Massilia litorea: one gene and its partner. The protein of the gene in region 1 interacts with the protein of each later gene in a pairwise test. Links are inferred from orthologs where the notes say so. Each region holds a gene or a part of one and is shown on either strand. Other genes may lie near its edges. The genes, in order: LPB04_RS12990 and LPB04_RS22815.

Region 1 (3,257 bases):
GCTGTGGGGGAAGATTGCGGAGGAGTTGAGGAAGCTGCCGGAAACCGCAGGCTTGCCGCAGGTGCTGGCGGAGCATCCGTATAACCTGAGCTTTATCGGGCACCAGGGGATGCGGGAATTGTTCGGGCCGATGGGGTTGTTGCGGGCGCGCTGAGAGGCGGTTTCGATTGCGGGCGCGATCGTCCAGAAGTCGCGTATCACCGCGTGGGCAGCGCGGACGGCGCGTCTGTTCGATCGTCAGGGTGGAGCTGCCCACCCTACGGCAGCATCCAAAAAGCCTCGCTAACCAGGTCCGCCGTTTTTGGGGCCGCCAAGACAAGCCCCCCGGAATTTGCTATACTTGACTAAATCGTTCAACTAATCCGGTCTTTCTGCTTCAGCACCGAAGACCTGGAAAAGTGGATGCGAAATGAACAAGGGCAATATTTTAACATTACCGGGGTTGTGATGCGTCTGACCACCAAAGGCCGTTTTGCTGTCACTGCGATGATCGATCTTGCCCTGCGCCAGGGTACGGGTCCGGTCACGCTGTCGGGCATCAGCCAGCGCCAGGCCATTTCGCTGTCCTACCTCGAGCAGCTGTTCGGCAAGCTGCGCCGCCACGAGATCGTCGAATCGATCCGCGGGCCGGGCGGCGGCTACAGCCTGGCGCGTCCGGCGGAAAAGGTGACGGTGGCCGACATCATCATCGCCGTCGACGAGCCGCTCGACGCCACCCAATGCGGGGGCAAGGAAAACTGCCACGGGTCGGACGCCGCCAGCGGCATCCGCTGCATGACCCACGACCTGTGGACCACGCTGAACGCCAAGATGGTCGACTACCTCGATTCGGTCTCCCTGCAAGACCTGGTCGACCAGCAGAAGCAGAAAGAACAGAACGTCGTGGTGGTGCACCGCACCCCCACCGCCACCAAAATTGAAGCATGACTGGAGTGAACTGATGAACGCGCCTTTGGACAAAAAAATCGAGCAGAGCTTCGTGACTGCGCCACATTTCCCGGTCTATATGGACTACTCGGCAACGACGCCGATCGACCCGCGCGTGGCGGACAAGATGATCCCCTTCCTGCGCGAGCAGTTCGGTAATCCGGCATCGCGCAGCCACATGTATGGCTGGTCGGCCGAGGCTGCCGTCGAAGAGGCGCGCGGCCACGTCGCCGCCCTGGTCGGCGCCGATCCGCGCGAAATCATCTGGACCTCCGGCGCCACCGAATCGAACAACCTGGCCCTGAAGGGCGCGGCCCAGTTCTACAAGACCAAGGGCAAGCACATCATCACGGTGAAGACCGAGCACAAGGCCGTGCTGGACACCGTGCGCGAGCTCGAGCGCGTCGGTTTCGAAGCCACCTACCTGGAGCCGCAGGACAACGGCCTGATCACCGTCGAGCAGCTGGCCGCGGCAATCCGTCCGGACACGATCCTGGTCTCGGTCATGCTGGTCAATAACGAAATCGGCGTGATCCAGCCGATCGACGAAATCGGCGAACTGTGCCGCTCGAAGGGCATCATCTTCCACTGCGACGCCGCCCAGGCGACCGGCAAGGTGCACATCGACCTGAACAAGACGAAGTGCGACCTGATGACCTTCACCGCCCATAAAACCTATGGTCCGAAGGGCATCGGCGCCCTGTACGTGCGCCGCAAGCCGCGCGTGCGCCTGGAAGCGCAGATGCACGGCGGCGGCCACGAGCGCGGCCTGCGCTCGGGCACCTTGCCGACGCACCAGATTGCCGGCATGGGCGAAGCCTTCCGCATCGCCAAGGAAGAGATGGACAGCGAGATCGTGCGCATCACCGCGCTGCGCGACCGCCTGGCCAAGGGCCTGATGGAGATCGAAGAGGTCTACATCAACGGCGACATGGAACACCGCGTGCCGCATAACCTGAACGTTTCGTTCAACTATGTCGAAGGCGAGTCGCTGATCATGGCGATCAAGGACATCGCCGTGTCGTCCGGTTCGGCCTGCACCTCGGCCAGCCTGGAGCCATCCTACGTGCTGCGCGCCCTGGGACGCAGCGACGAACTGGCGCACAGCTCGATCCGCTTTACCATCGGCCGCTTCACGACCGAAGAAGACATCGATTTCACGATCGAACTGCTGAAATCGAAGGTCGGCAAACTGCGCGAACTGTCGCCCCTGTGGGACATGTTCAAGGACGGGATCGACATCAGCACGATCCAATGGGCAGCCCACTAATCAGTACGGAACGCATTAAGAGAAGATAAGGAGCACTACCATGGCATATTCGGACAAAGTACTCGACCACTACGAGAATCCACGCAACGTCGGCGCCTTCGACAAGGGCGATGACGCCGTCGGTACCGGCATGGTCGGCGCACCGGCCTGCGGCGACGTGATGAAGCTGCAGATCAAGGTCAACGAGCAGGGCCTGATCGAAGACGCGAAGTTCAAGACCTATGGCTGCGGTTCGGCCATCGCATCGAGCTCGCTGGTGACCGAATGGGTGAAGGGTAAAACCCTGGACCAGGCACTGGCCATCAAGAACACGCAGATCGCCGAAGAACTGGCGCTGCCGCCGGTCAAAATCCACTGCTCGATCCTGGCCGAAGACGCGATCAAGGCCGCGGTCGCCGACTACAAGACCAAGCACGCAACTGCGCAGTAAAGTTGATTCATTAGCTAGAACCAAGCTGGAGAGGAACGCATGGCAATCACACTGACCGAAAAAGCGGCGAAGCACATCAACCGCTACATCGAGCGTCGCGGCAAGGGCCTCGGGTTGCGTTTCGGCGTGCGCACCACCGGCTGCTCCGGCCTGGCCTACAAGCTGGAGTACGTCGACGAATCGGCGGCCGAGGACACTGTCTTCGAGTCGTTTGGCGTGAAGGTCTTCGTCGACCCGAAAAGCCTGCCCTACATCGACGGCACCGAACTCGATTTCGCCCGCGAGGGACTGAACGAAGGCTTCCGCTTCAACAACCCGAACGTCAAGGACAATTGCGGTTGCGGCGAGAGCTTCCGGATCTAAGAACCTGATGCAGAACCACTTCGAGCTCTTCGGCCTGCCGGCCCGCTTCGACGTCGACATGGCCGCGCTCGACGCGGCCTACCGCGACGTCCAGGGCCGCGTCCACCCGGACCGTTTCGTCAACGCCACCGATGCGGAAAAACGCGTCGCCATGCAATGGGCCACGCGCGCGAACGAAGCCTATCAAACGCTGAAGAACCCGCAGAAGCGCGCGCACTACCTGTGCGAGCTGAACGGCGTCGACCTGCAGACCGAGTCGAACACGGC
Region 2 (3,226 bases), 2.2 Mb from region 1 along the record:
AAGTTGTCGCCCGAGCCCATGCCGCGCCCGCCGGAGACGATGATCTTCGCGGCGGTCAGTTCCGGACGGTCCGACTTGGCCAGCTCGCGGCCCACGAAAGCCGACTTGCCGAAATCGGCTGCTGCAGCGATCGATTCGACGGCAGCCGAACCACCGGTAGCGGCGGCAGCATCGAAGCCGGTGCCGCGCACGGTGATGACTTTTACCGCGTCGCTCGACTGCACGGTGGCGATGGCGTTGCCGGCGTAGATCGGACGCTCGAAGGTGTCAGGGGAGTCGACCTTGGTAATTTCCGAGATCTGGGCCACGTCCAGCTTGGCGGCGACGCGCGGCAGGATGTTCTTGCCGTAGGCGGTGGCCGGCGCCAGGATGTGCGAGTACGAACCGGCGATGGCCAGGATCTGCTCGGCCACGTTTTCGGCCAGGCCGTCGGCGAAATACGGCGCGTCGGCGACCAGCACTTTCGAGACGCCGGCGATCTGCGCGGCGGCTTCGGCGGCGGCGCCGCAGTTGGAACCGGCGACCAGCACGTGGACGTCGCCGCCGCACTGGGCGGCCGCGGTCACGGTGTGGTGGGTGCTGCCCTTGAGGGAGCCATTGTCGTGTTCAGCAATAACGAGTGCGACCATGATGTTTCCTTATTAGATGACTTTGGCTTCGGTGCGCAGCTTCTGCACCAGCGTGGCGACGTCCGGCACCTTGATGCCCGCCGAGCGCTTGGCCGGCTCGACGACCTTCAGGGTCTTCAGGCGGTTCGCGACGTCGACGCCCAGGTCTTCCGGCTTGATCGTTTCCAGCGGCTTTTTCTTGGCCTTCATGATGTTCGGCAGCGTGACGTAGCGCGGCTCGTTCAGACGCAGGTCGGTGGTGACGATGGCCGGCAGGGTCAAGGAAACGGTTTCCAGGCCGCCGTCGACTTCGCGCGTCACGGTGACCTTGCCGTCTTCCAGCACGACCTTGGAGGCGAAGGTCGCTTGCGGCCAGCCCAGCAGGGCCGCCAGCATCTGGCCGGTCTGGTTCGAATCGTCGTCGATCGCCTGCTTGCCCAGGATGATCAGCTGCGGCTGCTCTTTATCTGCCAGCGCCTTCATGATCTTGGCCACGGCCAGCGGCTCGGTTTCGCCGTTGGTTTCGACCAGGATGCCGCGGTCGGCGCCGATCGCCATGCCGGTGCGCAGGGTTTCCTGGCACTGCGGCACACCGACGGAGACGGCCACGACTTCGGTGACCTTGCCGGCTTCCTTCAAACGGGTCGCTTCTTCGAGCGCGATTTCGTCGAACGGGTTCATCGACATCTTGACGTTGGCGATATCCACGCCGCTGCCGTCGGACTTGACGCGGACCTTGACGTTATAGTCGACCACGCGTTTGACGGGTACCAGGACTTTCATAGGTGTGCCTTTGAAAAAATGAAAAGGTAGACGGGGCTAAAGTGGCCTAGATTATAAGAGATAAACAGAATCAAGGCTGAATTAAAGCACGATCGTGCGATTTTTGGCTAGAGGGATGCTTCCAAAACGTGCGTTCGTATAACAAAAGGGGAAGCTGGCGGGGGGCACAGCAAGCACCCCGCCGGGACGGCGCTTACTTGCGGCGCATCAGGAAGACGAACTCGCCATTGCTGTGCGAGTGGGACAGCAGCGCGTTGCCGGTCTGCTTGGCAAAAGCCTGGAAGTCACGCACGGAACCGGTGTCGGTGGCCGTGATGCGCAGCACCTCGCCGGTGGCCATTTCGGCCAGCGCCTTCTTGGCTTTCAGGATAGGAAGCGGGCAGTTCAGGCCGCGCGCGTCCAGGTCCTTCTGGAATTGAATCGTATCGGTGTCGAGAATCGTGTCGCTCATCGCATGCCTGCTTAGGTGGTGATACTAGGTTCGGAGTCTACTCCAATTCCCGGATTATGACGCGCCGCACCAAAATAGTCACGAATTGTTGCATTGCCACAACCGTAATAGATGTGCTGAGGAAAGCTTGACTGAGGAATAATTGACGAGGCGGAGGGGATTCTGCAGGATGGATGCCCCGGGTACACACACGGTGCGATGCGGAATGTGGCAACGGCGCCAAGGTTTTCCGGCACTTCTGGAATGTTAATTCAGGTGCGATCGAGCGATCGTTTTTGCACCGTTCCAGCACAGTGACGCACCGGAACGATGCCGATGAAACCTGGGTGGACGGAAAAACCGTCCACCCAGGCGTTGCTTAAGCGCGTTCGCCGACCCAGCCCGCGACTGCGGCCAGCGCGTTTGGCAGCCCCGACGGATCGGTACCACCGGCCTGCGCCATGTCCGGACGCCCGCCACCCTTGCCGCCCACCTGCTGGGCGACGAAGTTGACCAGCTCGCCGGCTTTGACTTTGCCGGTCGCATCCTTGGTCACGCCGGCGATCAGGCTGACCTTGCCATCAAGCACGCTGGCCAGCACGATAGCGGCCGTGCCCAGCTTGTCCTTGAGCTTGTCCATGGTCTCGCGCAGGCCCGTGACGTCGGCGCCGTCCATCGTCGCCGCCAGCACCTTGATGCCGTTGACGTCGACCGCCTGGTTCACCAGCTCGTCGCCCTGGCCCGACGCCAGCTTCGACTTCAGCGCTGCGACTTCCTTCTCCAGCAGCTTGACCTGATCCTGCACCTGGGCGATACGCGACGGCAGTTCGTCCGGGCCGGTCTTCAGGGCCGAGGCGGCGGCCAGCAGCCTGGCGTTGGTTTGTTGTACCCACGCCAGCGCGCCCTCGCCCGTCACCGCCTCGATACGGCGGATGCCGGCGGCGACGCCGCTCTCGGAGACGATCTTGAACAGGCCGATGTCGCCGGTGCGGGTCACGTGCACGCCGCCGCACAGCTCTTTCGAGGAGCCGATGTCGAGCACGCGCACTTCGTCGCCGTACTTCTCGCCGAACAGCGCCATCGCGCCGTGCTTCACCGCGTCGTCGAAGGACATCAGGTGCGCCTGGGTCGGATGGTTTTCGAGGATCTCGCGGTTCACGATCTGCTCGACCTGGGCGATCTGCTCGGGCGTCACCGGTGCATTGTGGCTGAAGTCGAAACGGGTTTTATCCGGATCGACCAGCGAACCCTTTTGCTGGACGTGCGAACCGAGGACTTCGCGCAGCGCCTTGTGCATCAGGTGGGTCGCGGAGTGATTGCGGATGGTGCGCGCACGCTTGGCCTGGTCGACCTGGGCGTCCACGGTGTCGCCGATCTTCAGCGAACCGCTGCGCAGCACGCCGTG

The links.
Region 2: the proteins of LPB04_RS12990 (region 1) and LPB04_RS22815 interact in binary tests that used the Escherichia coli proteins (3 or more experiments, as listed by UniProt). The link is inferred for Massilia litorea from one-to-one orthologs.

What each region holds. Positions count from the first base shown.
Region 1 is NZ_CP062941.1:2,908,975-2,912,231, forward strand. What follows is about bases 131-3,068. They hold LPB04_RS12990 (IscS subfamily cysteine desulfurase), read left to right. Parts: upstream 131-940; coding sequence 941-2,197; downstream 2,198-3,068. Other genes in these bases: LPB04_RS12980 (uracil-DNA glycosylase family protein), read left to right, coding at 131-154; iscR (Fe-S cluster assembly transcriptional regulator IscR), read left to right, coding at 448-927; iscU (Fe-S cluster assembly scaffold IscU), read left to right, coding at 2,238-2,627; iscA (iron-sulfur cluster assembly protein IscA), read left to right, coding at 2,667-2,990; hscB (Fe-S protein assembly co-chaperone HscB), read left to right, coding at 2,998-3,068. In the rest of the region: more of LPB04_RS12980, read left to right, coding at 1-130; more of hscB, read left to right, coding at 3,069-3,257. UniProt on the Escherichia coli protein: Master enzyme that delivers sulfur to a number of partners involved in Fe-S cluster assembly, tRNA modification or cofactor biosynthesis. Catalyzes the removal of elemental sulfur from cysteine to produce alanine.
Region 2 is NZ_CP062941.1:5,077,184-5,080,409, forward strand. The notes cover bases 214-3,120. They hold LPB04_RS22815 (sulfurtransferase TusA family protein), read right to left. Parts: upstream 1,843-3,120; coding sequence 1,585-1,842; downstream 214-1,584. Other genes in these bases: LPB04_RS22805 (electron transfer flavoprotein subunit alpha/FixB family protein), read right to left, coding at 214-629; LPB04_RS22810 (electron transfer flavoprotein subunit beta/FixA family protein), read right to left, coding at 642-1,391; alaS (alanine--tRNA ligase), read right to left, coding at 2,201-3,120. Also shown: more of LPB04_RS22805, read right to left, coding at 1-213; more of alaS, read right to left, coding at 3,121-3,226. UniProt on the Escherichia coli protein: Sulfur carrier protein involved in sulfur trafficking in the cell. Part of a sulfur-relay system required for 2-thiolation during synthesis of 2-thiouridine of the modified wobble base 5-methylaminomethyl-2-thiouridine (mnm(5)s(2)U) in tRNA.